DNA from 2 places in the Bacillus sp. SRL337 genome. Region 2 is predicted to be linked to the other one. Evidence: a T-box and tRNA genes for the amino acid it is inferred to sense, from the RefSeq annotation. Region 2 holds a T-box; the other holds one or more tRNA genes.
What was found. The T-box of region 2 lies ahead of argS (arginine--tRNA ligase). A T-box ahead of a tRNA ligase gene usually reads a tRNA of that ligase, here a tRNA-Arg.
Positions count from the first base shown of each region.

Region 1 (14,322 bases), 1.2 Mb from region 2:
TTTTTGAACCGCAGATTTAAAGGCATGGCTCATATCCATCACGACCAATTGAACTTCTGAACCCTTTTCCCGAAGGTATTTCTTAATGGTGCTTACTGAGCGGTTTGGAAGTATATCCAATGGCTCTCTAGTCTCCCCGTTAGCTATAATTAACTGGTACTTTCCTGCATTGGTATCTCCTTTGTACTCATCGATCGCAATCACAGGTGGGAGCTTTTCAACCTCTTTTAACTGAGAGGCAGAAATATGATCAAAACGCCTGATTACTGTGGCCTGAGATGTGCGGAACTGGCAGGCTGTATCTTTGAAGTTCTTCCCTTGAATCACCCGGAGGCCTAAGGCTTGGTTCCATTCAATGGTATGTCGTTGATACCGTTGGACAAAACGATTATCTTCGGCAAAGCGTTTGCCGCAGTGGCAGCTGTACCTCCGTCTTCGATAGAACAAGTAAGTAGTCCTTTCGAAGAGCTTAAGGTGTTGAATCTTTTGAAGACGATAATCATGTACCTTGGTCGTTTGATCACCACAAGCAGGACACATATGTTTCCTTTTGGGCAATTCAATATGCAGGTGGTATGCCTCCCCTATTTCCTCAGCTTTCAAAATCCTAACCTCTTCTAATCCAGGTAAAACCATGTTAAAATGCATGTACACGCAACTCCTATCTTTGTCTTGTTTCTAGTCAACTCAAGTGTAAAAGATTAAGGAGCTTGCGTGTATTTTTTTGCCTTAAAACCTACCCCAACAAATATAATAGAGCCGAAAAAAAGAAGTAACCATCCCATCCCCGGCCAAAGGTTAAAGATGATTACTTCTTATGTTTAGCTTATGTTGAGCCGCTGCATATCCGTGCAGGTATTTGCTGTAAGGGAGTCCTGATTGCCATCAGGGCTCTCTTTTTTATTTTATGATGATACTCTCATTATATACTTACCTTGTTTTTTCGTAAACCAAACAATTCCAACAGAAAAAAATAATTGTTTGACGCTTACATACATAGGGGTTTGTCTGGTGACTTTTACCTTACTAACTAAAAAAACACATTAAATATGTTTAAAAAGTCCTGAGTGAGGAATAGTTCCAATGTAACATATTGTTATACAACTTCAGTACATCAATGATACATAACATCTACGAATGAAGAAAAAATTTTAGGAGGTAAAAGATGAATTTTAAGAAAGTATTAGTCGCAGTACCATTAAGTTTATCACTATTAGTTCCTGGGGTGGCATCAGCAAACACTTCAGAAGCACCATCAGTTGATACAGCAGCTGTCGAATTAAGAGCTGATCTGGACAGGCTGTTCTCAGAACATGCTTACCTTGCTATGACGGCTATGAGAAAAGGTGCAAATGGAGATAAGGATTATGCTCAAGTGGCAGAAGCATTAAATGGGAATACAGAAGATCTCACCGCTGCAATTGACGGTGTTTACGGCGAGGCAGCAGGAGAGCAGTTTAATGAATTTTGGAGCAATCATATCAGTTACTTTGTTGATTATGTAAAAGCTTCTGCTAATGGAGATGAAGCAGCTAAACAAGCTGCATTGGAAGAGCTGCAGATGTATAAGCAGGATTTTTCAACGTTTATTTCTGAGGCTACAAATGGGAAAGTCCCTGCTGATGTATTATCTTCAGGCTTGCAAACTCATATTGAACAATTGATTTCCGGTTTTGATGCTTATATGGCGGAAGACTACGATAAGGCTTATTCCACGCAGAGTGATGCAATGGAACATTTGTATATGACCAGTAAAGCGTTATCCAGTGCCATCGTGAATCAATTTCCCGAAAAGTTCAATAATACAAAAGCAGTAACAAATGCTTCGAATCTTCGTTCTGACTTGAACTTCCTTCTTTCTGAACACTTTGCTCTCGCACAGCAGGCGATGCAGAATGGAATTGATGGAGCGCCTGAATTTCAAGCCAATGTCAATGTCTTGAATGAAAATACAGAAGAACTTTCGGCAGCGATTGGTTCTGTATATGGGGATGAAGCTGCTGCTAAGTTCAAAGAAATGTGGAGCAATCACATTTCCTATTTCGTTGATTATGTAAATGGGACGGCCAATGAAGATGAGATGGCAAAAGAAGAAGCGCTGAATGAGTTAAATCAATACCGCCAGGATTTCTCTGAATTCATCAGCAGCGCAACTGAAACACGAGTAGAGGCGGAAGCATTGGCAACAGGCCTTCAAACCCACGTTGACCAGTTGGTAGGAACCTTTAACAGTTACGTACAAGGTGACTATGAAGCCACTTGGGATACTGCCAGAAAGGGATACGGTCATATGTTTACACCTGCCAAATTGTTCAGCTCGGCATTTGTCGATCAGTTCCCGGACAAATTTGCTGGTATGCCTGAAATGCCGAACACTGGTCTTGGCGGAATGAGTAACACCGATAGTACATGGGTACTTTGGGCAGTTCCTGTTTTGTTGTTTGCGGGTCTTGCTTTATTCAGACGTAAATCATTAACAGAGTAAATTCATCAAGGGAAGAGACCACTCTTCCCTTTCTTTACATAGGAGGAGGAAAATGAAAGCATGGCTTAAAAAGACCATTATTCTTTACTGGATTCTCCTAGTTACGACAATAAGTGCAAATACAAGTGCAGCACCTCCAGTTAGTGCTGGTCCTCCATCTATAACTCCGCAAATTGCTGTCACCGGTTATATTGAATCAAACCTGGCTTATGAGCCATCCAAGATCCAAAGCCTGAATGCGGTCGAAGTAATACCAAAAAAGATTGTAATTCCCTCTATTGGGATGGAAGCACCTGTTACGGAGGTAGGATATTTGGAAAATGGTGAAATGGAAGTCCCAAGTAATATCAATGAAGCCGGGTGGTTTGAACCTGGTGTAGAGCCCGGGGGAAAGGGGAATGCCGTTCTTGCGGGACACCTTGATGGAAAGGGGGAGCCGGGTGCGTTTTATCATATTAGAGATTTGAAAAAAGGTGATACAGTTGAGATCTTAGGTGAAAACGAAAAAACTCTTATATTTCAGGTCCTTGGAGTTGATTCCTACTTCACCAATGATGCCCCGCTTGAAAGTATATTCGGCTACCACTCAAAGCCTCGATTGAATCTGATTACATGTTCTGGTGATTTTAATGATGAAGAGCAAGAGTATGAGGAGCGTCTTGTCGTATATACACAGTTGGTTAAAGCAGAATAAATAAAAAAAAAACTCCCAAGATGGGAGTTTTTTCTCGCTGTTTCACTAATTACTTAGTTACGTTAGCAGCTTGAGGTCCACGAGCGCCTTCTTCAACTTCGAAAGAAACTGTTTGACCTTCTTCTAGAGTTTTGAAACCGTCGCCTTGGATAGCAGAGAAATGAACGAATACATCGTCTTGTCCTTCTACTTCAATGAAACCGAAACCTTTTTCTGCGTTGAACCATTTTACTTTACCTTGTAACATATGTGTTTCCTCCTGTGTGGCAATTGCCACAATGTATTACCATTCTTGCTCTAAATAATCTATCAAGACGAATCTCTAAGCGTTACCGAACAAAAACAATTAACCTCATCCTATCACCAATCTGAGGTTTCGTCAAGAGACTGGGATATGGCAATATTGCATCAGTCTTTGTAGGGGGAAGCCTGGTCTGTAAGCCTTTAAGGAAGTCAATGATAGGAAAATATATCACTAACCTCCCAATTACCAATTTTTATCAAAATTAACTGGGCTCGATATTTTCTATTTGATTTAAATAAAGAGCGATAACCGATTTTGAATCATCCATGTAAAAAATCAGTGTCTGGGTATCAGGATGGAACTGTATAAGGCGGCCGGAAAAGGAGGATTTCCCTTTCTTGGTTGTGAGGTACTCAACCTTCAAGAGTTTATTTTCAAGCTGCCAAATTTTTAATAAGCTCTGCCAGTCTGCCATGGGGCCTCCTTAATTAGAAATATAAGTTGAAAAATTCTTAATGATGGAAAGAAATCTGCATATAAATAATAAAAGAGCTTGGCGCATTTGCGTGTATAAAGAGTATTCCCTGGAGTACAGCGGTTTAATCTGCTTTAAATCCGGTTAAATAATATGAAAAAATATCATTATAGAACTCAAAGCAATCAGGGTATAAGGGAGAGGCAGGAAAAATAATGTTCATGACGGATGAAATGATCACTTCTACTATAAGGTTATTCGTGATCGTTCTTTTAAGCGGACTTATAGGGATAGAAAGGGAAGCAAAGAACCATCCCGCAGGCTTGAGGACACATATTGTTGTCGGAGTCGGTGCATGCTTGCTGATGCTGGTTTCCATCTTCGGGTTTGAAGACTATCTTAAGGAACATGATGATTTACGAGGCTTCGATCCCAGCAGGATTCCATCCTATGTAATTTCCGGTATTGGATTCCTTGGCGCGGGCACTATACTGGTGCAAGGCGGGATAACGGTAAAAGGGTTGACGACCGCTGCGAGTATTTGGGTTGTGGCCGGGCTCGGCATTGTTGTCGGCATCGGAATGTACTATGAAGCGGTACTGGCTACAATCATTATTGTAACGACCTTATTTTTTCTCAACCGATTTGAAAAACTGTATAAGAAAAAAATAGAGATGAAAGATAATTTGCTTCTGACACTGATTATAGAAAAAGGTGAAGGGCATATCGGTAAAGTCAATGAAGTATTATCTTCTAAAGAAATGGATGTATCTCAATATAATTTGGAAGGAGGCAATACGAAAGGCGACCTCTTAATGAAATATACACTTTCCATTTCGACAAAAGGGCCGGCATATCCATCGAAGATACTGGAAGAACTGCAACAGCTTTCTTTTATAAAGTCAACCGAGATTAATAAACGTTCATAAAAAGAATCGACCTGCTTTTTTGGTTGATTCTTTTTATTTGCCATCAGGGAAGGATTTTGGCTCAATAGTATAGAATAAGAATCCGCTGAGATGAAAGGATAAAGGAATTCACTTAAAAGGAGGTCGCATGATGCAGGAATATCGCATGAATCCATACTTCATTCTGGTCATTGGAGTAATATCCGTTTCCACATCTGCCATCTTAGTCAAGGTTTCGAGTGCAGATGCTGGTGTAATTGCCTTTTACAGGCTTCTATTCACTATATTCCTGATGTCTCCTGTCTTTCTATTAAACTATAGAAAGGAACTGAAAAAAATAACGGCTAAGGATTGGCTGTACACAGTGGCAGCGGGATTCTTTCTGGCCTTTCATTTTATCCTCTGGTTTGAATCGCTAAATTACACATCTGTAGCGAGTTCTACCGTGCTGGTTACACTGCAGCCCTTGTTCGCGTTCCTGGGAACATACCTATTCTTCAAAGAGAAATTCAGCAGGTCCGCATTATTATCTGCTGCTTTGGCCATCACCGGAAGTATTGTCATCAGCTGGGGGGATTTTCGTATAAGCGGATTGGCTTTATGGGGTGATCTGTTGGCGCTGCTGGCATGTGCTCTTGTAACAGCGTATTTATTGTTCGGCCAGAATGTCCGTCAAAGACTTTCATTGGTTACCTATACATTTATTGTGTATTTGATGAGCACCGTCGTCCTTTTCTTCTATGTGTTAATAAAAGGGGAGAGACTTGGGCCGTATCCAACTGAAGAATGGCTCTACTTTTTGCTTCTTGCCATCATACCAACATTGCTAGGTCATACCCTATTCAATTGGTCCTTAAAATGGCTGAGTACTTCGACCATATCGATGGCCATCCTATTTGAACCAATAGGGGCCTCCATTCTGGCTTACTATCTTTTAGGAGAGGCTGTAGTGATATCCCAGGTGATTGGCGGAGGTATCATTTTGTTAGGAATCTTCTTTTTTGTAAGGGAAGAACGTAAACTCAGAAAATTAACGGCCGCTCAAGTGAAGGGAGGATAAAGGAATGGAAAAAGCATTGGATGTTTTTCCTATATTGGAGACAGAGAGGTTGGTTTTGAGAGAAATCACTTCAAAGGACGCACGAGCCATCTACGATAACTTTTCAGATGAGAGAGTAACGGAATACTATGACCTGGAGACGTTTACTGATCTTTCACAAGCTGAAGCGCTAATAGAGAAGTTGGCTTCCGGCTTTAATACCCACGAGCAAATCAGATGGGCAATCACACTTAAGCCGATAGACCATTTAATCGGTACCTGCGGTTTCCATGAAATTGAGAATGAGCATTTTAAAATGGAAGTTGGATATGAACTCAATCCGGGATATTGGGGAAGAGGGATAATGAAGGAAGCGTTACATGCCATTTTTGCTTACGCATTTGAACAATTGGAGACAAATCGGATTGAAGCATTTTACGATCCATTGAATGACCGGTCAAAAAATGTCCTTGAGAAGTGCGGCTTTGTATATGAAGGAACACAGCGGGAACGATTCTTTGAAAAAGGCCATTTTGTTGATGCATCACTCTCATCCTTGTTGAAGAGAGACTTTCAAATGAGGGGTTGAACTTATTTGAAGAAAAGGGGATGGGAGGAAAGACAGGACGTATCCTCCCTGCTTTGGTGTAAATTATATAAAAACATATGTAAATCCAGAAAAGAAAAAAGCCATGATGATTGAGAAGATGAATGTCCCTCCCTTGACTTCTGTTTCAGACTCACTGATTTCAAGTGCTTGTACAAAGGAATAAGCAAATAAATATATCGCCATGATAAATGAAAGAATAAGGGCTGCGTTTACTAGCATATAACTGAACTGCTCCTCTCATAAGGGATTGTTTACTATTAAATATATGAAGGTATAAAAAAAATATGTTTTTTGAAAAAAACTTTTAAAAAAGGTATTGCACAAAAAATATTATCATGATATATTATTATTCGTCGCTGCAAACGACACCTTAACTTATCGCTTCAACAAACATTTTTAAAAAAGTGTTTGACACCCATACGGTGAAGTGATATGATAATAAAGTCGCTTTTGAAACACAGCGAAAACAAGTTGAACCTTGAAAACTGAACAAAACAAGACAAAACGTCAACGTTAATCTAGTAAGAACTTGATTCTTACAAAGTTGCTAACACTTTAATTAGCAAATGAGCAAGTCAAACTTCTTTCGGAGAGTTTGATCCTGGCTCAGGACGAACGCTGGCGGCGTGCCTAATACATGCAAGTCGAGCGGACGGATGGGAGCTTGCTCCCTGAAGTCAGCGGCGGACGGGTGAGTAACACGTGGGTAACCTGCCTGTAAGACTGGGATAACTCCGGGAAACCGGGGCTAATACCGGATAGTTCCTTTCCTCACATGAGGAAGGGTGGAAAGGTGGCTTCGGCTACCACTTACAGATGGACCCGCGGCGCATTAGCTAGTTGGTGAGGTAACGGCTCACCAAGGCGACGATGCGTAGCCGACCTGAGAGGGTGATCGGCCACACTGGGACTGAGACACGGCCCAGACTCCTACGGGAGGCAGCAGTAGGGAATCTTCCGCAATGGACGAAAGTCTGACGGAGCAACGCCGCGTGAGTGATGAAGGTTTTCGGATCGTAAAGCTCTGTTGTTAGGGAAGAACAAGTGCCGTTCGAATAGGGCGGCACCTTGACGGTACCTAACCAGAAAGCCACGGCTAACTACGTGCCAGCAGCCGCGGTAATACGTAGGTGGCAAGCGTTGTCCGGAATTATTGGGCGTAAAGCGCGCGCAGGCGGTCTCTTAAGTCTGATGTGAAAGCCCACGGCTCAACCGTGGAGGGTCATTGGAAACTGGGGGACTTGAGTACAGAAGAGGAAAGTGGAATTCCACGTGTAGCGGTGAAATGCGTAGATATGTGGAGGAACACCAGTGGCGAAGGCGACTTTCTGGTCTGTAACTGACGCTGAGGCGCGAAAGCGTGGGGAGCAAACAGGATTAGATACCCTGGTAGTCCACGCCGTAAACGATGAGTGCTAAGTGTTAGAGGGTTTCCGCCCTTTAGTGCTGCAGCTAACGCATTAAGCACTCCGCCTGGGGAGTACGGTCGCAAGACTGAAACTCAAAGGAATTGACGGGGGCCCGCACAAGCGGTGGAGCATGTGGTTTAATTCGAAGCAACGCGAAGAACCTTACCAGGTCTTGACATCCTCTGACAACCCTAGAGATAGGGCGTTCCCCTTCGGGGGACAGAGTGACAGGTGGTGCATGGTTGTCGTCAGCTCGTGTCGTGAGATGTTGGGTTAAGTCCCGCAACGAGCGCAACCCTTGATCTTAGTTGCCAGCATTCAGTTGGGCACTCTAAGATGACTGCCGGTGACAAACCGGAGGAAGGTGGGGATGACGTCAAATCATCATGCCCCTTATGACCTGGGCTACACACGTGCTACAATGGACGGTACAAAGGGCAGCAAGACCGCGAGGTTTAGCAAATCCCATAAAACCGTTCTCAGTTCGGATTGCAGGCTGCAACTCGCCTGCATGAAGCTGGAATCGCTAGTAATCGCGGATCAGCATGCCGCGGTGAATACGTTCCCGGGCCTTGTACACACCGCCCGTCACACCACGAGAGTTTGTAACACCCGAAGTCGGTGAGGTAACCTTTTGGAGCCAGCCGCCTAAGGTGGGACAGATGATTGGGGTGAAGTCGTAACAAGGTAGCCGTATCGGAAGGTGCGGCTGGATCACCTCCTTTCTAAGGATATATGAGACGTGACGCGTTGATTTTGTTTTGTTCAGTTTTGATGGTTCAATAAGATTTTTTGCGAAAGCAAACAAATCCACCATCAAACATTGTTCTTTGAAAACTAGATAAAGATAGTCATGAAGAAAGTCAAGAAAGAACCGAGAATTCGCCATTTTAGGATATCTCTTATGAGATATTGTTTTAAACTAAGGTGAAGGAGAAGCGAGGAGTGCAAGGCGCCCGTGTTTCTGAGCAGCGGAGTGTACCTTACCGTACATGAGCAGCGGAAGAAACGAAGGCAACGCCGCAATCCGAAGCTTATCGTTCGCCGATGGTTAAGTTAGAAAGGGCGCACGGTGGATGCCTTGGCACTAGGAGCCGATGAAGGACGGGACTAACACCGATATGCTTCGGGGAGCTGTAAGTAAGCTTTGATCCGGAGATTTCCGAATGGGGGAACCCGCTGCACGTAATGGTGCAGTATCCATACTTGAATACATAGAGTATGGAAGGCAGACCCGGGGAACTGAAACATCTAAGTACCCGGAGGAAGAGAAAGCAAACGCGATTCCCTGAGTAGCGGCGAGCGAAACGGGATTAGCCCAAACCAAGAGGCTTGCCTCTTGGGGTTGTAGGACACTCTATACGGAGTTACAAAGGAATGAAGTAGACGAAGAAGTCTGGAAAGGCTCGTCACAGAAGGTAACAACCCTGTAGTCGAAACTTCGTTCCCTCTTGAGTGGATCCTGAGTACGGCGGGACACGAGAAATCCCGTCGGAAGCTGGGAGGACCATCTCCCAAGGCTAAATACTCCCTAGTGACCGATAGTGAACCAGTACCGTGAGGGAAAGGTGAAAAGCACCCCGGAAGGGGAGTGAAATAGAACCTGAAACCGTGTGCCTACAAGTAGTCAGAGCCCGTTAACGGGTGATGGCGTGCCTTTTGTAGAATGAACCGGCGAGTTACGATCCCATGCAAGGTTAAGTCGGAAAGACGGAGCCGCAGCGAAAGCGAGTCTGAATAGGGCGAATGAGTATGTGGTCGTAGACCCGAAACCAGGTGATCTACCCATGTCCAGGGTGAAGTTCAGGTAACACTGAATGGAGGCCCGAACCCACGCACGTTGAAAAGTGCGGGGATGAGGTGTGGGTAGCGGAGAAATTCCAATCGAACTTGGAGATAGCTGGTTCTCTCCGAAATAGCTTTAGGGCTAGCCTCATGTAGTAAGAGTCTTGGAGGTAGAGCACTGTTTGGACTAGGGGCCCTCATCGGGTTACCGAATTCAGACAAACTCCGAATGCCAAAGACTTATCCATGGGAGTCAGACTGCGAGTGATAAGATCCGTAGTCGAAAGGGAAACAGCCCAGACCACCAGCTAAGGTCCCAAAGTATACGTTAAGTGGAAAAGGATGTGGAGTTGCTTAGACAACCAGGATGTTGGCTTAGAAGCAGCCACCATTTAAAGAGTGCGTAATAGCTCACTGGTCGAGTGACTCTGCGCCGAAAATGTACCGGGGCTAAACGTATCACCGAAGCTGTGGATTGACACCATTTGGTGTCAGTGGTAGGAGAGCGTTCTAAGGGCTGAGAAGCTGGACCGTAAGGACTGGTGGAGCGCTTAGAAGTGAGAATGCCGGTATGAGTAGCGAAAGACAGGTGAGAATCCTGTCCACCGAATGCCTAAGGTTTCCTGAGGAAGGCTCGTCCGCTCAGGGTTAGTCGGGACCTAAGCCGAGGCCGAAAGGCGTAGGCGATGGATAACAGGTTGATATTCCTGTACCACCTCTTTTCCGTTTGAGTGATGGGGGGACGCAGGAGGATAGGGTAAGCGCGCTGTTGGATATGCGCGTCTAAGCAGTTAGGCTGGTGATGAGGCAAATCCCGTCACCATAAAGGCTGAGCTGTGACAGCGAGGGAAATATAGTACCGAAGTTCCTGATTCCACACTGCCAAGAAAAGCCTCTAGCGAGGAAAAAGGTGCCCGTACCGCAAACCGACACAGGTAGGCGAGGAGAGAATCCTAAGGTGAGCGAGAGAACTCTCGTTAAGGAACTCGGCAAAATGACCCCGTAACTTCGGGAGAAGGGGTGCTCTGGTAGGGTGCAAGCCCGAGAGAGCCGCAGTGAATAGGCCCAGGCGACTGTTTAGCAAAAACACAGGTCTCTGCGAAGCCGTAAGGCGAAGTATAGGGGCTGACGCCTGCCCGGTGCTGGAAGGTTAAGGGGAGTGCTTAGCGCAAGCGAAGGTGCGAACCGAAGCCCCAGTAAACGGCGGCCGTAACTATAACGGTCCTAAGGTAGCGAAATTCCTTGTCGGGTAAGTTCCGACCCGCACGAAAGGCGCAACGATCTGGGCACTGTCTCAACGAGAGACTCGGTGAAATTATAGTACCTGTGAAGATGCAGGTTACCCGCGACAGGACGGAAAGACCCCGTGGAGCTTTACTGTAGCCTGATATTGAATTTTGGCACAGCTTGTACAGGATAGGTAGGAGCCTTGGAAACCGGAGCGCCAGCTTCGGTGGAGGCGCTGGTGGGATACTACCCTGGCTGTGTTGAACTTCTAACCCGCGCCCCTGATCGGGGTGGGAGACAGTGTCAGGTGGGCAGTTTGACTGGGGCGGTCGCCTCCTAAAGAGTAACGGAGGCGCCCAAAGGTTCCCTCAGAATGGTTGGAAATCATTCGCAGAGTGTAAAGGCACAAGGGAGCTTGACTGCGAGACCTACAAGTCGAGCAGGGACGAAAGTCGGGCTTAGTGATCCGGTGGTTCCGCATGGAAGGGCCATCGCTCAACGGATAAAAGCTACCCCGGGGATAACAGGCTTATCTCCCCCAAGAGTCCACATCGACGGGGAGGTTTGGCACCTCGATGTCGGCTCATCGCATCCTGGGGCTGTAGTCGGTCCCAAGGGTTGGGCTGTTCGCCCATTAAAGCGGTACGCGAGCTGGGTTCAGAACGTCGTGAGACAGTTCGGTCCCTATCCGTCGTGGGCGCAGGAAATTTGAGAGGAGCTGTCCTTAGTACGAGAGGACCGGGATGGACGCACCGCTGGTGTACCAGTTGTCTTGCCAAAGGCATCGCTGGGTAGCTATGTGCGGAAGGGATAAGTGCTGAAAGCATCTAAGCATGAAGCCCCCCTCGAGATGAGATTTCCCATCACTTTTTGTGAGTAAGATCCCTGAAAGATGATCAGGTAGATAGGTCTGAGGTGGAAGCGTGGCGACACGTGCAGCTGACAGATACTAATCGATCGAGGACTTAACCACGTTAAAAAGCGCAGGCGGCTTCACCAGAAGTGACAGGCATTAGACAGCAAGCAGATAAGGGTGTTCTTCGCCCTCGGCTGATTGATGGTTAATGACCCCGAGCTTCTAGCCGCCGGAGCTGGTTTGCAAATAGCGAAACTCGGAATCCTATCTGATTCTTCATGACCTTTATCTAGTTTTGAGAGAACAATTTTTTCAAAAACACTTGAAAAATAAAATGATCTCGTTATAATAATACTTGTCCATAAAAAGACAATGTCTGGTGACTAAGGCGAAGAGGTCACACCCGTTCCCATGCCGAACACGGAAGTTAAGCTCTTCAGCGCCGATGGTAGTTGGGGGATCTCCCCCTGTGAGAGTAGGACGTCGCCAGGCTTTATAATGGAGGATTAGCTCAGCTGGGAGAGCATCTGCCTTACAAGCAGAGGGTCGGCGGTTCGATCCCGTCATCCTCCACCATGATTTCCAAAAAGAGATATTGCATTTAACATCAAAAGATAGTACAATTGGTTCTTGTTAGAAAAACACTTGCCGGTGTAGCTCAACTGGTAGAGCAACTGACTTGTAATCAGTAGGTTGGGGGTTCAAGTCCTCTTGCCGGCACCACTTATATTCTTAATGAGCCATTAGCTCAGTTGGTAGAGCATCTGACTTTTAATCAGAGGGTCGAAGGTTCGAATCCTTCATGGCTCACCATTTTAATTGGTGAAAAAATATGCGGGTGTGGCGGAATTGGCAGACGCACCAGACTTAGGATCTGGCGCCGCAAGGCGTGGGGGTTCGACTCCCTTCACCCGCACCATATTTTTGCGGAAGTAGTTCAGTGGTAGAACATCACCTTGCCAAGGTGGGGGTCGCGGGTTCGAATCCCGTCTTCCGCTCCATTACAGGTTCTTAGCCGGGGTGGCGGAACTGGCAGACGCACAGGACTTAAAATCCTGCGGTAGGTGACTACCGTACCGGTTCGATTCCGGTCCTCGGCACCAGACAGTTTAATATATGCGCCCGTAGCTCAATTGGATAGAGCGTTTGACTACGGATCAAAAGGTTAGGGGTTCGACTCCTCTCGGGCGCGCCATTTATTTCGGGGAGTAGCTCAGCTTGGTAGAGCACTTGGTTTGGGACCAAGGGGTCGCAGGTTCAAATCCTGTCTTCCCGACCACTTCAGTCACATTTTTGGGGCCTTAGCTCAGCTGGGAGAGCGCCTGCTTTGCACGCAGGAGGTCAGCGGTTCGATCCCGCTAGGCTCCACTTAGTTTTTTTACGAAGCAGAGCGGAGTAAAATAAACTTCCAACAACTCGCAGACATAGTGAGTAAAGGGAAATTCTAATAACATGGCGGTGTAGCTCAGCTGGCTAGAGCGTACGGTTCATACCCGTGAGGTCGGGGGTTCGATCCCCTCCGCCGCTACTTAAGGGACCTTTAGCTCAGTTGGTTAGAGCAGACGGCTCATAACCGTCCGGTCGTAGGTTCGAGTCCTACAAGGTCCACCATTATTCTTTAATCATTATACGGAGGAATACCCAAGTCCGGCTGAAGGGATCGGTCTTGAAAACCGACAGGGGTGTTAAAGCCCGCGGGGGTTCGAATCCCTCTTCCTCCGCCATATCTTTTATCGTCGCGGGATGGAGCAGTTCGGTAGCTCGTCGGGCTCATAACCCGAAGGTCGCAGGTTCAAATCCTGCTCCCGCAATACAAGAGGCTTTCGCCATAAGCGAAAGCCTCACATGGTCCGGTAGTTCAGTTGGTTAGAATGCCTGCCTGTCACGCAGGAGGTCGCGGGTTCGAGTCCCGTCCGGACCGCCATTTTTCATGAAGAATTGTGACCAATACAAAGTGGGTTTCGTTGAAGCATACAGAGATCTGCAGCTTAGCGAAATTTTATGAATGTGATTCCAGAATAAGAGGGTTTCGATAAGCAAGAAGGTCAAGGAAGCAACCGAATGAACATCGGAGCGCACTGATGTGCGTGAGGATGTGAATAAGGGCGCTGACGAAGAGATTCGCAGCTTAGCGTAAGCCGAAACATATTATGGCTCAGTAGCTCAGTTGGTAGAGCAATGGACTGAAAATCCATGTGTCGGCGGTTCGATTCCGTCCTGAGCCACCATTTTTAATACTAAATATTATGGCGATTGTGGCGAAGTGGTTAACGCATCGGATTGTGGTTCCGACATTCGTGGGTTCGATTCCCATCAGTCGCCCCATTTAGTTATTGCGGGTGTAGTTTAGTGGTAAAACCTCAGCCTTCCAAGCTGATGATGAGGGTTCGATTCCCTTCACCCGCTCCATGGGCCTATAGCTCAGCTGGTTAGAGCGCACGCCTGATAAGCGTGAGGTCGGTGGTTCGAGTCCACTTAGGCCCACTTTTGTTTGTTCCGCAGTAGCTCAGTGGTAGAGCTATCGGCTGTTAACCGATCGGTCGCAGGTTCGAGTCCTGCCTGCGGAGCCATTATTGGAGAAGTACTCAAG
Region 1 covers NZ_OZ481793.1:3,714,424-3,728,745, reverse strand. Annotated here, with positions in the region: gene AC4E8A_RS18860 (ISL3 family transposase) at 1-654, opposite strand, end outside; gene AC4E8A_RS18855 (copper amine oxidase) at 1,166-2,485, shown strand; gene AC4E8A_RS18850 (class F sortase) at 2,538-3,179, shown strand; gene AC4E8A_RS18845 (cold-shock protein) at 3,229-3,426, opposite strand; gene AC4E8A_RS18840 (hypothetical protein) at 3,686-3,898, opposite strand; gene AC4E8A_RS18835 (MgtC/SapB family protein) at 4,114-4,827, shown strand; gene AC4E8A_RS18830 (DMT family transporter) at 4,958-5,866, shown strand; gene AC4E8A_RS18825 (GNAT family N-acetyltransferase) at 5,871-6,434, shown strand; gene AC4E8A_RS18820 (hypothetical protein) at 6,498-6,674, opposite strand; rRNA gene AC4E8A_RS18815 (16S ribosomal RNA) at 7,039-8,589, shown strand; rRNA gene AC4E8A_RS18810 (23S ribosomal RNA) at 8,914-11,849, shown strand; rRNA gene rrf (5S ribosomal RNA) at 12,108-12,224, shown strand; tRNA gene AC4E8A_RS18800 (tRNA-Val) at 12,233-12,308, shown strand; tRNA gene AC4E8A_RS18795 (tRNA-Thr) at 12,380-12,455, shown strand; tRNA gene AC4E8A_RS18790 (tRNA-Lys) at 12,470-12,545, shown strand; tRNA gene AC4E8A_RS18785 (tRNA-Leu) at 12,567-12,651, shown strand; tRNA gene AC4E8A_RS18780 (tRNA-Gly) at 12,659-12,733, shown strand; tRNA gene AC4E8A_RS18775 (tRNA-Leu) at 12,747-12,835, shown strand; tRNA gene AC4E8A_RS18770 (tRNA-Arg) at 12,851-12,927, shown strand; tRNA gene AC4E8A_RS18765 (tRNA-Pro) at 12,935-13,011, shown strand; tRNA gene AC4E8A_RS18760 (tRNA-Ala) at 13,028-13,100, shown strand; tRNA gene AC4E8A_RS18755 (tRNA-Met) at 13,187-13,260, shown strand; tRNA gene AC4E8A_RS18750 (tRNA-Ile) at 13,267-13,343, shown strand; tRNA gene AC4E8A_RS18745 (tRNA-Ser) at 13,364-13,456, shown strand; tRNA gene AC4E8A_RS18740 (tRNA-Met) at 13,470-13,543, shown strand; tRNA gene AC4E8A_RS18735 (tRNA-Asp) at 13,580-13,656, shown strand; tRNA gene AC4E8A_RS18730 (tRNA-Phe) at 13,885-13,960, shown strand; tRNA gene AC4E8A_RS18725 (tRNA-His) at 13,982-14,057, shown strand; tRNA gene AC4E8A_RS18720 (tRNA-Gly) at 14,068-14,141, shown strand; tRNA gene AC4E8A_RS18715 (tRNA-Ile) at 14,143-14,216, shown strand; tRNA gene AC4E8A_RS18710 (tRNA-Asn) at 14,228-14,302, shown strand; tRNA gene AC4E8A_RS18705 (tRNA-Ser) at 14,308-14,322, shown strand, end outside.
Region 1: it has a tRNA-Arg gene. The T-box ahead of argS (arginine--tRNA ligase) is inferred to sense a tRNA for this amino acid. The anticodon was not compared.

Region 2 (14,322 bases):
GTCCTCGAGCCCATTTCATCATACAACACCCGGACCTTCAGCCCCTGCTTTGCTTTTTCCGTAAGGGCACTCAGGATCCGTTTTCCGAGAGCATCCTTCCTCAGGATATAATATTGAAAATGAATGTGATTTTCAGCTTCATTGATATCCTTTAAAAGAGCATCAAATTTATCTTCTCCATGTGTGTAGACGGTAATGTCGTTATCCTGTGTCAGGACTGCTTCATTATTCATCAAATGCATGTAGATCAGTTCTTTATTTGTACTGATAGTGCTGTCCCTGAAGGAAAATGACTCGCCCTTGATTTCTTTTACCTGCCTTGCAATCAGCTCTTCAATGCCGATTTTTTTCATATCGTCCCATTGAAATAACCGTTTTCTCGTAAGGTTCTGTCCGAACACTAAATACATGATGAAGCCCAGCACCGGGATGAAAACAAGTACCATCAGCCAGGCCCAGGTAGCGCCAGCATCTCGTCTTTCCAAGAAAACGACGACACAGGCAAAGGCAATATTCAAAACTAAAAAGATCCCAAGTAGAATAGACAGGATATTCATATAATTCCCCTCTGAACGTTAAAATAAGAAGTTTGTTTATACTTAGTCATTCTATCATAACGGAAGGTGTTATTCCGTTTCCTTCCAGATAAAGTTTTTCCTTTGTAAGGTTATAACGTTTAAGACTCTTAGTATATTCCCTTCCCGTTGTTCTGATAACATACAATAATTAATTCCTTCATATGATGTAACAGCAGCGAACATTTGCTGCGGCCTGTAAAACCATCATTAATTAAGGGAGGGAAGGGAATGACCAGTTTGGCTTTGCTTGCCAACATTGCTGCTTTTATCATCATTGCAGGGATCCTCTTTTACATGCAGAAGAAACATCTGTCTTTTTCCAAAAGAGTCTTTGCTGCATTAGGCCTGGGAATTGTCTTCGGGTTTGTTCTTCAATGGCTGTACGGACCAGGCGATGAAACTCTGGCACAGTCAATCGATTGGTATAACATTGTCGGTGTCGGTTATATCAAGCTTTTGCAAATGGTTGTCATGCCTCTTGTCTTTGTATCTATTCTTTCTGCTTTTACCAAGCTTAAGCTCGGAAATAACCTCGGGAAAATTGCAATTCTGATTATTGGGCTTCTGGTCGGGACAACGGCCATTGCAGCTGTTATCGGTATCGCGGCTGCACAGGGGTTCGGTCTTGAGGCGATTCAAATCGAACAGGGAGATGCGGAGGCTGCGAGGGGTCTTCAGCTTGAAGAGCGTTCTGCTGCCATGGAGGGTCAAAGTTATCCGCAGCGGATCCTTGAGCTGCTGCCGGCCAATCCGTTTCTTGACTTTACAGGAGAACGTGCCACTTCAACGATTGCAGTGGTGATCTTTGCCGCATTCTTAGGTGTAGCCTATCTGGGAGTCTACCGCAAAGAACAGGAAACGGCAGAGTTCTTCAAAAAAATAGTGGATGCTGTGTATGGGATTGTCATGCGGGTCGTGACGCTTGTACTCCGGCTTACGCCATATGGTGTGTTTGCGATCATGGCCAAAACGGTTGCAACCAGTGATTTTGATGCGATATTGAAACTCGGGAAATTTGTTGCCGCCTCCTATGCTGCCTTGATTGTAATGCTGGCGATCCACTTGATCCTGCTGACACTTGCTGGATTGAATCCGATCACTTACTTGAAAAAAGCATTTCCGGTTCTCACCTTTGCCTTCACTTCCCGTTCAAGTGCAGGAACCCTGCCGTTGACAATTAATGCCCAAACAAAACATATGGGCGTGTCAGAAGGAATCGCCAATTTCTCTGGTTCGTTTGGCTTATCCATTGGGCAAAATGGCTGTGCCGGTGTCTATCCGGCAATGCTGGCCGTCATGATTGCACCGACAGTTGGCATTAACCCAATGACGCCATCCTTTATTTTCACGCTCATTGTCATCGTTGCCATCAGTTCGTTTGGAGTGGCCGGTGTCGGAGGCGGGGCAACCTTTGCGGCCATCCTCGTGCTCTCCGCAATGGATTTGCCCATTGCTCTGGCTGGTTTGTTAATATCGATTGAACCGCTGATCGATATGGGCCGGACTGCTGTCAATGTCAGCGGAGCCATGACCTCAGGATTGATTACAAGTAAAGTGACGAAAGAGATAGATACATCTGTATATGATGACCCGGATGCAGTAGAGGGATAAAATAATGGGGAAGACCTGCCCGCGAGGTATCGGGTGGGTCTTTTTTGCATTGGCGGGGCTTGGCGCCTGTTCATATGACTGTAATTGAGCCGGGGGCGACCGATGAAAATCTTATGAAGTCTTTATAAGCCCAAACCCAGATGTAAAAAGGAATCAGAGTGTCTCATGAAGGGTTCATAAGACCAAAATCAGATGAAAAAAAGAATCAGGGTGTCTCATAAAGCATTCATAAGCCCAAACCCAGAGAAATACTCCAAACAGGGTGTCCCCTAAGACAGTTATACGACCAATACAACAATGAAAATTAACCCTGGATGCTTCATAATGGCATTAAGACAAACCTACCTTTCAAAGACCCATAATGCTGAACTGAAACCGCAAAAAAAAAAACGAAACCCCTAAAGGAGTTTCGCCTTTTCAAAACCATCAACCTAAAAGTAAAATCCGCTTACCCACTCAGCGAGCATCGCGCAGGCGACGGCAGCATACGTTCCGACGACATTTCCCATAATTCCCATCAACAAACCTACAGGTGCAAGGGAAGGCTGGAACACAGAGGCAACAACCGGTGCGGAGCTTGTCCCCCCGATGTTACCTTGGGAACCTACTGCAACAAAGAACAATGGAGCACGAAGCAGTCTGGCAGCCAGGAAAATAACAAAAACGTGAATGGCAAGCCATACGATCCCCATCAATACATATTGTGGTGCTTCCACAACATAAGCCAGGTCTGCTTTAGCCCCGATGGTTGCAAGAAGGATATAAATGCCCGCATATCCGACTTTACTGGCTCCGTAGTTCTCCAGTTTGCTTACCTTTGTAAAAGATAGCAGAATCCCGACAGCCGAAATAATCATGATTGTCCAAGTTCCCGCAGAAAGTACTGAAGTTTCGGGCAGCGTTTCAGCGAAAATACGGACCACATAGGCTACCCCGAAACCAAGACCGAGAATGGCTGCCAGCTGAGGCACATCAATCGGACGGGAGTTCTTCCGCTGAAGTTCGCCCATATCTTCGTTTACTTTTTGTATGATGGAATTGTCCGCTTTATTCCACTTGTTAAACTTGTGCTGGAAGCTGGCAAGGAAAATCATGATTCCCATCCAGCCGTAACCGACAACTGTATCGACGACAATGATTGGTGACAGAATATAGTCCGGTGTGCCTGTAGCTTCGATAAGAGCCGCCATATTGGCGCTTCCGCCAATCCAGCTTCCGGAAAGGGCAGCAACTCCTGTCCATGCTTCTTCAGGAAGGAAAGGCTGGAAGATGGCAAGAGCAATCGGCCCTCCGATAATGACACCGACTGTCCCGGCAAGGAACATCATGATGGCTTTCGGTCCCAGCTTGAGCGTTGCCGGTACATTGGCGGATAGCAGCAGCAAAAGCAGTCCTACTGGTAATATGTATGTGGACACAAAGCTGTATAAATCAGAGCTGTCCGGGATAATACCGACCGTAGTCGAAAGCATTGGAATGAAATACGTCCAAATCAAAGGAGGAGCATAATGAAAAAACTTTTGCAGTAAAGGATTTTTCGACTCTCCCAAGACGAAAATCAGGCCGACTATCGCTGCCAGGTAAGCAAATATGGCCATCGGATCCTGAATTAATGGTGTAGAGAAAAATACCATTCTTTTTACCCCCTATTTTTATAGTACGTTGCCATCATAACATGGAAGCGCTTAAGCCAAGCGAATTTTAAAAAGGAACAATAATCGGAAGATTGGTACATCTAGAAAGTAATGTTTTGGCAGTTCACTGACATGAATTTGTCTTGAAAAAGGGGCAGGATTCTCTTTGATCATGACGAATGTTAAGTGTTAAAGGATAGGTGATTGGAAATGACAGTTATTTATATGGTCAGGCATGCGCATTCGGTATTTAACCTGGAAGAGGAAGAGATAAGGAGCCTATCCGTTCGGGGGATGGCCGATGCGGAACGGGTGAGAGAGATTATGCTGAATGAGAAAATTGATGCGATTTATTCCAGTTCATATACAAGGGCAATCCAGACCGTACAGCCACTGGCAGATGCACTTCATCTTGACATTCAAGCCGATGAGCGATTTCGGGAAAGAGACCTGGCGGCAAAGGATCATGTCCTGGATCATCCTGAGGACGCCATGAAAATGGTGTTTGCTGATGCAGATTACGCATTCCCGGGGGGAGAGAGCAATAATGAGGTAAAGGCGCGAGGGACAGCGGCATTGAAAGAAATTCTCCATAAGCATAGGGGAGAGAAAGTTGCAGTCGGTATACATGGACATGTGATGACGATTATTTTGGGTGCTTTCGATTCGGCTTATGGGACGCTCGACTTTTGGCGCGGGACGACAAAGCCGGACATCTATAAACTCCGTTTTGAAGGGGAAAAGCTGGAAGGGGTCAGCCGGTTGTGGGAAGCCCCTGTAGTGGAAAAAAGCGTATGAATCATACAGTAGAGGTACAGTGGGGTAGCGGGATTGTCGAATTGACTTGGATCGGGTCCGTCCATCTGCCAAAGCTTGAGATGGTAACCAGTGTTCATGGCTGCTGTTTTGTCCAAGGGAAAGTCCTGCTTGTTAATAGTAGGAGCAGAGGATTTACCTTTCCTGGAGGGCATATAGAAGCGGGGGAGACGCCAGAGGAAGCGTTTCACAGAGAAGTGCTTGAAGAGGGATATGTAAAAGGGAGAGCCAGGCAGGTTGGCATGATCGAGGTCAGCCACAGGAATAACCCTCAATTTGACCCAAAAGGAAAGTACCCATTGGTTGGGTACCAGGTTTTTTACCGGATGGATATCGAAGAGGTGCTGCCATTCATACGGAATGAGGAATCTTCTTGCCTGGTCTGGGCGGAGCCTTCAGAAGTCCCGTTTGTAATCGATGACCATGAATTAGCGTTGGAAGCCTTGAAAGAAGCGTTAAAAATGAGTTAAATTCCATAATTTAATACAAGCAGCAAGACACAGGTGATCATCGTGATTCCGATCATCATATACAGGAAGTCGACCAGGTTATCAAGCATGGCTGTCTTTTGTTTTTCGCGCCGGTAGCTTCTTGGTGCACGGCGGGAAGTTTCTGCAGAGCGCATTGGTATTCCCCCTTAATGCCTTATTCATTTTATTTAACAAGGTTCGACAAAAAGGGTTGAATTCCTTCCTGATAATGAAAAAATAACCAGGCGAATATAGAAAGAACGCCCGTATAAACGGACGTTCTTCTGATTAATGAAGTTGATCTTTCTCGGAAATCTGTGTAAGGGCAGCCCCCGCTTTTTGATCGGACTGCTGCTGTACTGCCAAATCACCAAGCGCGAGCATACCGACAAGATTCCCGTTTTCAACAACAGGAAGGCGGCGTACTTGGTGCTGGGACATCAAAGCTGCTGCTTCTTCTACCGACGCTTGGGGAGAAATGGTGACAACGTGAGCCGACATAACCCCTTGAATGGTACCACCTGTTTCGTTATGGGATAAGCCTCTGACAACAAGGTCTCGGTCCGTTACCATACCAACCACTTGACCATTCTGCATTACCGGTAAAGCGCCAACACCTAAAGAGCTCATCTTGCCGGCTGCCGATTGGAAAGTATCCTGTGCTGAACATGCCTCAACATTGGCTGTCATTACATCACGTACTCTCATTCTGATTCCCCCTTGAACGTTTTGGTCAGTACATAGTTAGTATGGGAAATCGATGGTGATTTATTCTGATACAACGCCTTCTAAATCCAACCAGCCGGTTATAACTGATAAGGATAGGCTTCATCAGAGGGAGCATTTTTCTGAAGGATAAGTACGACCAATGGGAACACGAGAACGGCTGAAAAGATGAAGAGAAGGATCAAAGCTAAAGACAAAGGGCTGATTTGCTTCCGATAATCATCCTGATGGTTGGCGATAAAGGCCCTGGATTTTTCATTTCCAATAACAGCAGTGTTTTCAAGCAGGCTATTCGTGTCGAGGCTGTAATAGAAGATTTCCTGCTTATTGAAATGGAAGATTGTGTCGCGGTCAATTTGATATTTCAAAAAGACCATCTTCACTTTCTGTTCTTCCGTTTCTCCATCGTTAATGGCAATATCCAGTGTGAGGTCCACAAAGTCTTTTACATGGACTGATCCGTTCTGGTAGTAAGGGTCGGTGGCTTCAAGTTTTTCATTGATGCTTTCGATGATCGGATCCTCTGCTAAAGCCTTGGTGAAAGGCAGAGAAAAAGTGAGAAAAGGGATGGATAAACACAGGAAAATCATGATTTTTTTCAATTGATTGCCTCCCTAAGCGTTTGTATATATATATGCTTGGGAGAATTATGTTAGGACAAAAACAGCAGAGCCGTCGTATGGACAACTCTGCTACAGAATTCAGTTCCTTATTTTTGAATAAACATCTGTGTCCAGTAGGACCCGTAGGAACCGCCTTTAACGTACCCGACTCCGATATGAGTGTAATTCGGGGTCAGGATGTTCTTTCTGTGGCCGGGACTTTCCATCCAAGCCTGTACAACCGCCTGCGCACTAGGCTGTCCTGCTGCAATGTTTTCTGCAGCGGAACGGTAGTTGATGTTGAAGTTTTTCATCATCGTAAATGGAGATCCATACGTTGGGCTCGTATGTGAAAAATATCCTTTATCTCTCATGTCTGTGGACTTGTAACGGGCTACTCTTGAGAGCTGCCAATCAGCACGCAGAGGCGACAGGCCGTTTTTGGCACGTTCCTGATTCGTCAGTCTGATGACTTCCCCTTCAATGCCTTTTACAACGTCTTTATTAGGGATGGTGATTTTCTGTCCTGGATAAATCAGGTCAGGGTTTGGAATCTGAGTATTGGCATTGATGATTTCAGAAAGCCCGATTTGGTACCTTTGGGAAATTTTCCAAAGTGTATCCCCTTTTTTGACATAGTAAGCATCAGCCGCATGAGAAATGGTTGGAGCAAATAACCCAAAAGCTAAGGACAACGTGACAACAATGGAAATAATTTTAGTTTTCATGGTACATAGGATGTCTTATACATGAATAATTATGTGAGTTTTTTAAAAAAATGATTTTAAAAAGGACATAAAAAAGTGAAGAGGCCAAGGGAAGTGTCTATAGAAGAGTTCTATAGGCATGAAAAGACTATGGAAAGTCTCTTGAGGGCAAGAAAATGTACCCACTGAAACTCCCCCTGGCATGCCGGGCGCCCGCCCCGTGGAGCTGTACATCTGGAGTGAAAGATCAACTTGATCCAAATAGTTAAAAAATTTTCAAAATAAGGTTAAAAGGAATATTAAGTGGTAATATAAAATGGACTTAGGAATTTCGGAAAAAGTGAAACTAAATGTAAATTCGTTCGTAATACGGTAAGAGACAATTTTATGAGAGGGTGTACACAGTGACAAATGAAAATGAACGGTTGAAGAAAGTCGTTTCCAAGCTCTCGAAAGTCGGTGTCAATATTACAAAGACCAAATCCAGAATGGAAGTTTTTCAAGCGCTTAAAACCCTGCAGCCTTTACCAAAACCATTGTCACATGATTCATAAAAATGAAATATGGGACAGACATAAACATCCTTTCCTTTTGATATAATCTAACAAGAAGGGGAGGGGATAGTATGCCTGAATCCATGTTCGATGTAGAAACGTTAAAAGGGATTAGACGCAAGGCTGATGAACTTTCGTATCAGTGTATGAACAGGAAGCTGGCCAATGATCCGCAAGCGCTGAAAATGGCACTGGATAATATTTGCCGGGCACTTGGAACCTTTGCAGAAGTTGAAATCCACAGGATTAAAAATGAAAACATCGCTTATGATCCGCAATCCTATATCAGAGGAAGGCTGGCTTTCGCTTCCAAGGCGATGAAAACGGTTCCTCAAGAGGATTCGAATACAGCCTGACCTGCATCTAACTTTATGTTAGGTGTTTTTTTCTTGCTTGGAAGTGGTATGAATAAAGAGTAATAATAGTGAAAAGAGTTTGGGGGCTGGAGGATAATGAACCGGTATAGAAACGCTTTACTGATCTACAATGGAAAAGCAGGCCAAGAGGACATGGATTCGACCTTGGGAGACTGCATAGGTGAACTGACATCATGTTGTGATGAATTGACTCTATATGGTACCAAAAGCAAATCTGATGCAGAGCGGATATGCAGGGACAAAGGCGGAAACTATGAGCTCATTATCATTCTTGGCGGTGATGGTACCGTTCATGAGTGTGTAAATGGTTTGGCTCAACTCCCGGACAGGCCCAAAACAGCGATTCTTCCAGCTGGAACCTGTAATGACTTCAGCCGCTCTCTAATGATTCCACAGAACATCAAGCAGGCAGCCATGCTGATTAAATATGGCAGGATTGAAGAGATTGATATTGTAAAGGCGAATGACCGTTATTTTTCGAACTTCTGGGGAGTCGGCATTATTGCTGATGCCTCTCAAAATGTAAATGAGGCGGTTAAAGGGATATTCGGCAAGATAAGCTATTACCTCAGTGCCTTCCAAACCTTACAGCAGGCAGAAAGTTTTACCTTTAAAGCTGAGATTGATGGGAAGGCTGTAGAGGAAAAGGCTGTCATGGTGTTTGTCGCCAATGGAAGGTTCATTGGCACAAGTGAACTGCCCCTTTCTCCACAGAAGTATAATGATGGAGTGGTGGATATCTTCATTATAAAAGAAGCAGGATTCACGCTCTTAAAAGAGGTGCTTGCCGCCAAAGGAACGGGCAAGCTGAATGAAAATAGCGGAGAAATCCTTCACTTCCAGGCAAAGAATGCCTCAATAGAGACGAATCCCAGCCAGAGTATTGATATGGATGGCGAGGTATATACTGACACCCCCATGCAAATGGAAGTGTTAAACAAACATATCCCGTTTATAGTCGGGGAGGAAGAGAGAAGAGAAGCAGCAGAGTAACGAAACAAAAATCAGTTGAATCCAGTGGCGGGCAAACTTGATTTGAGCCCTGGATCAAACTGTTTTTTTTTTGACCAGCAGGACAGAAACAGACACATGGACGGGCATTATGATAATCTATAGCAAATAATGTCTGATGATGGTAAACTGATGTAGCGGTTATTTCAGTATATTTAATAGCTACTAGAAAATAAAGTCATCTAAAATTCGGGACGTATTGTGGTTAGCGGTGGTTGATTGGAGTGGAAGGATCGTGACCTCCTCCGGGATTAGCGGGATGCCTTCAGCTCCAGTGTTCAGCGACTAGCTGATGTCGGTCTCTTTCCTTGCGATAAGTCAACATCGACTCATTCTGTTCGTCGTGTTTCCTTTATCTCATGCAAGCGCCGTCCAATCCGTACGGCGCTTAACGGCCGCTTCCGCTTTTTATCAGCTGAGAAGGCTCACCGCCCGCTCAGCGGAGTCACCCATTCTGCCGGAAATGAACCGGCTGATCCAATACTACTAATTAAGCATAGAAAAAGGTAAAGGAGATCATCAAATGTGGGAATGGAAAAATATATATAGAGGTATGATAATGGGCGCGAGTGATGTAATTCCCGGGGTGAGCGGGGGGACGATTGCCGTCATGCTCGGTATTTACGATCGTTTGATTGCAGCTATCAACGGAATTTTCAGTAAAGATTGGAAAGAGCACCTGCGGTTCTTAATACCGCTTGGCATTGGAGTGGTCACATCCATTCTGATACTGGCGAGGCTGATCGAGTGGCTTTTTGAACACTATCCCGAGCCTACTCAATTTCTATTCATGGGCTTGATCATCGGAATCATCCCGTATTTAGCAAAGAAGTCAGAAATGAAATCAAAGTTTAAGTCCAATCATTATATATTGCTCCTGATAGGCGCTGTCATCGTCGCTTCCATGATCTTCTTCAAATCGGAAGAGTCTGCTGTGATAGAGAACATTACAGCAGGAACCTATGTATTGCTGTTTTTCTCAGGCTTTATCGCGAGTGCAGCAATGATTCTCCCGGGCATCAGCGGCTCATTCATCCTGTTGATCATCGGTATCTATTCAACAGTCATCAGCAGTATTTCCAATTTGCAGCTGGATGTCATCTTGGTTGTTGGAATGGGGATCCTGATGGGGATTGTCGTGATGAGTAAGCTTATCAAATTCTTTCTGGAACACTATTCCTCTGGGACGTATGGCCTGATCATCGGCCTTGTCATTGGATCGATCGTGGTCATTTATCCGGGTATTCCTGATAGTGCCGCGCTTATCATTGTGAGTATTATAACATTTCTTGCAGGTCTCTTTTTTGCAAGGGTGCTGGGAAGAATCGAATATTCATAGAAAACAACAGTCCAATTTACAGGTTGCTTTGTAAATTGGACTGTTGTTTTTTTTTGCCCGCGATATTGAGCAGGTGCAAAATCCAGTATCTTTAAGAAAAGTTCGGGGATGGAGAAAACATTTCTCGGGAAATATCGACAATCTACATCTGTTTTGGTGCTTTGATTCCCAGAAGGCTCAATCCGTCACTTAGGGTGTCGGTGACAGCTTTCACCAATAAAAGCCGTGATGGCATTTCTGCATTTTCCTCTACTATTCTTGTTTTTCCATAGTATTTGTTAAAGGCCTTGCTCACAGCAAGTAAATATTTTGCCACTATCGATGGAGAGTAATTGACATATGCGTCTCGCACTGCCTCAGGATACTTGTTCAACATTTTAATGAGTTCCCAGCTCTCTGGGTCCTTCAGGCCGGAAAAATCAGTTTGTTCAGATGGCGCAGCTTTTCTCAAGATGGAGTGGGCTCTTGCATGAGTATATTGGACGTAAGGGCCGGTTTCGCCTTCGAAAGTGAGCATCTCCCCAAGGGAAAACTCAATATCATTCATTCTGTCATTTTTTAAGTCATGGAAGATGACAGCTCCCGTTCCTACCCAGCGTGCGGTTTCCAGAGCGTTTTCAAGGTTCGGATTCTTCTCTTTAATATTAGTATGGGCAATGGCAATGGCTTCCTTCAATACTTCCTCAAGGAGGACGACCCTGCCTTTTCTTGTCGACATTTTTTTGCCGCCCTGAAGGAAAAGTCCGAATGGGATATGAACCATTTGGTCAGCCCACGGCATTCCCAACTTTTCCAAAACACCGATCACCTGGCGGAAATGGATGGTTTGCTCCTGGCCGACAACATAAAGGGCTTGCGAGAAATCATATGTTTTTTTTCTGTAGAGAGCAGCAGAGATATCCCGTGTTGCATAAAGGGTTGCTCCATCTGATTTTTTGATGAGGGACGGCGGAAGACCTTTGTCATCGAGCCACACCACGTCTGCACCTTCTGATGTTTCGAGAAGGCCTTTTTCCTTGATCAGCTCTACAGCTGCTTCCATTTTGTCATTGTAAAAGGATTCGCCATGGTAAGAATCAAAGGAGACACCCAGCAGTTCATAGATTTCTTCAAAGGCGGTAAGAGATTCTTTCTTGAACCAGGTCCAAAGGGCAACCATCTCCGGGTCACCATCTTCCAGAAGCTTAAAGGCTCTTCTGCCTTCATCATTGAGGGATGGATGCACCTCCGCTTCTTCATGAAATTTTTTATAAAGACTGAAGAGTTCGGGGATTGGATTGGTCCTCACCTTTTCCTCATCCCCCCATTTTTTGTAGGCAGTGATCAGTTTTCCAAACTGAGTTCCCCAGTCACCGATATAATTGATTTTGACTGTTTCAAAGCCGCATTTCTCAGCCAGCAGGGCGATCGAGTTACCGATCACCGTTGAGCGAAGGTGCCCCATTGAAAAAGGCTTGGCAATGTTAGGGGAAGACATATCGATGGTGATGACTTTTCCCTCCCCGAAAGTGTGTCTCCCAAATTGATCTCCATTTGCAAAAATGCGGGTCATGATTTCTTTTCCGGTTTCTTTTCTGTTAAAAAAGATATTTACATAGGGCCCGGCAGCTTCTGCTTTTAGCAAGTACGAGCTGGCAAGTGAGCTTGCCAATTCGTTTGCAATGGCTGCAGGTGATTGTTTTTTCTTTTTTGCTAACTGAAAACAGGGGAAGGAAAGGTCTCCCTGGTGGGAAAACTTCGGTGTTTCAATAGCCAGTTTAATTTCTGCTCTGCTCATGTGTTCACCAAGCTGCTCTTTCAATAAATCAGTATAAAAATCATATAAATTCATGAGTTCCACCTCCGACAGAATTGTGCGTTGGATGACCAAGAGCTGTTTTGTGGATACAAAAAAACCCCGTCTCAAAATAGAGACGGGGTTCCCGCGGTACCACTCTTCTTCCCCAAACAGGGCAGCTCATCAGATAACGGGATGTACCCGGCGTATCCTACTGAATGGTTTCGGATATGCTTCTCCAAAGTGCGGTTCATTTCAAGGGGAACGCCGGGCTTCCACCATCCCCGGCTCTCTTAAGTCCTGGCCTTGAAACTACTCTCTTTGTCATCGAACTTATTATTGTTAGAGAGTATTATACACATATCCAATACGAAAGGAAACCTTTTGTATGGAAAATTTTACGAATCGTCTGACGAGAACATGTAATTTTTATGGTAAAACCTCATGCTGAAGACCAATCCCAGGGCGAGCATATTCCCCATCAGAGCGCTTCCCCCGTAGCTGATGAATGGAAGGGGGATACCAGTGATCGGAAGAAGTTGGATTGTCATGCCGATATTCTGGAATACGTGGAAGGTGATCATGCTGATGACACCTGCACAGACATAAGCGCTGAACGGTTCTTTAATATCAAGAGCTGTCTTCGTCAAATGATAGATAAGCAGGAAGAACAAACTGATGACAATACTGGCGCCGATGAATCCAAATTCTTCACCGATGACACTGAAGATGAAGTCTGTATGATTCTCCGGGATATAAACCTGTTTATCCTGGTATCCTTTCCCCAATACCTGTCCGGACCCGATGGCTTTCAGGGAATTGACCAAGTGATAACCTTCTTGCTTTTGATAGTTGTAGGGATCAAGCCAGGAATAGATCCGGCCGAATTGATACGGCTGGACTTTCAGGTATTTCTCCAAAAGCTGTGGTGCGTATACGACCAATGCAAGGATTGAGCCGCCGATCGCAGCGACGCCGGTAAAGATAGGGACAATCAATTTCCATGTGATTCCTGAAACAAGGATCAAGCCTGAGACAATCGCGATGATGACAAGCGATGTACCTAGGTCGGGCTGCAGCATGATCAGTCCAAGAGGAATCATGGTAACCACGCCGATTTTTACAAGTAACATGAAATCGGTCTTTAATGTCTTCTTTGGATTGGCCTCATGGTGGCTGCTGATGACCCTTGCTATGGCGAGAATCAAGAAGGTCTTCATGAATTCAGATGGCTGAATCGAGCCGACTCCCGGAAGTTCGAACCAGCTTTTTGCTCCGTTTCGAACTGGTGCAATACTGGAAGGAGCGATGGCTAACACTCCAAGCAGGAACAGCCCGAATCCATAGGCATACCAGGCAAGTCTTTTGTATTGGTCCGGATCAAACAAAAGAGCGAACCCGATCAGGATAAATCCAACGACATACCAGAAAGCCTGCCTCAATACAAAGTTATATCCGGCATATTGCCCAGTCTGCTGGGCGCTGCTGATGGCAATGGTGCTGACAATGAAGAAGAGGAACAGTAAAAATATTAATCCCCAATCGATTTTATCTGAAAAACGCTGGCGAGTTTCCATTTGCATTCACCTTAATTTCTAATTGAATTCTATAGTACAGTTTAATGGAAGTCCGTGAAATATGAAAATGTTTTTAATAGTAAAATTATGGCTAAAAAGCGCAAGCGGCCTTGAACAGCCCCGACAGGCATAAGACGAGCCGGCAGGAAGGTTGCTCTTTAACCTTCCAGACGGATTGGCTTATGACCCCGAGGGGCTAGGCGCTGTAGCTGGATTGATAAAAAGCGCAAGCGGCCGATCAGCGACGTACTGATTGGAAGGCTCACGCATGAGATAAAGGACACACGGCGAACGCAAGCGAGCCGATGTTGACTTATCGCAAGAAGAGAGCCTGAAATCAGCTAGACGCTGGAGCTGGATTGTGGGGTTAAGAGTACCGCAAATTCCACTCTAACCACCGTCACAACTTGAATAGGCAGCTAATAAAAATGATAAAGCTGTTGAATAAAGGAAAATTGGTTTTGGGTGTAGTGTACTCACTGGTTAAAATGATTGGAGCAATCAATAAAATATTTTTATGTAAAAAGCTGCTCCAAAACCAAC
Region 2 covers NZ_OZ481793.1:231,946-246,267, forward strand. Annotated here, with positions in the region: gene cls (cardiolipin synthase) at 1-557, opposite strand, end outside; gene AC4E8A_RS01220 (L-cystine transporter) at 807-2,189, shown strand; gene AC4E8A_RS01225 (DUF819 family protein) at 2,621-3,823, opposite strand; gene AC4E8A_RS01230 (histidine phosphatase family protein) at 4,034-4,621, shown strand; gene AC4E8A_RS01235 (NUDIX hydrolase) at 4,618-5,109, shown strand; gene AC4E8A_RS01240 (hypothetical protein) at 5,106-5,264, opposite strand; gene AC4E8A_RS01245 (CBS domain-containing protein) at 5,398-5,817, opposite strand; gene AC4E8A_RS01250 (hypothetical protein) at 5,916-6,437, opposite strand; gene safA (SafA/ExsA family spore coat assembly protein) at 6,545-7,165, opposite strand; gene AC4E8A_RS01260 (Lmo0850 family protein) at 7,549-7,698, shown strand; gene AC4E8A_RS01265 (hypothetical protein) at 7,770-8,054, shown strand; gene AC4E8A_RS01270 (diacylglycerol/lipid kinase family protein) at 8,151-9,068, shown strand; gene AC4E8A_RS01275 (DUF368 domain-containing protein) at 9,610-10,425, shown strand; gene argS (arginine--tRNA ligase) at 10,568-12,256, opposite strand; T-box leader at 12,332-12,539, opposite strand; gene AC4E8A_RS01285 (FtsW/RodA/SpoVE family cell cycle protein) at 12,601-13,779, opposite strand.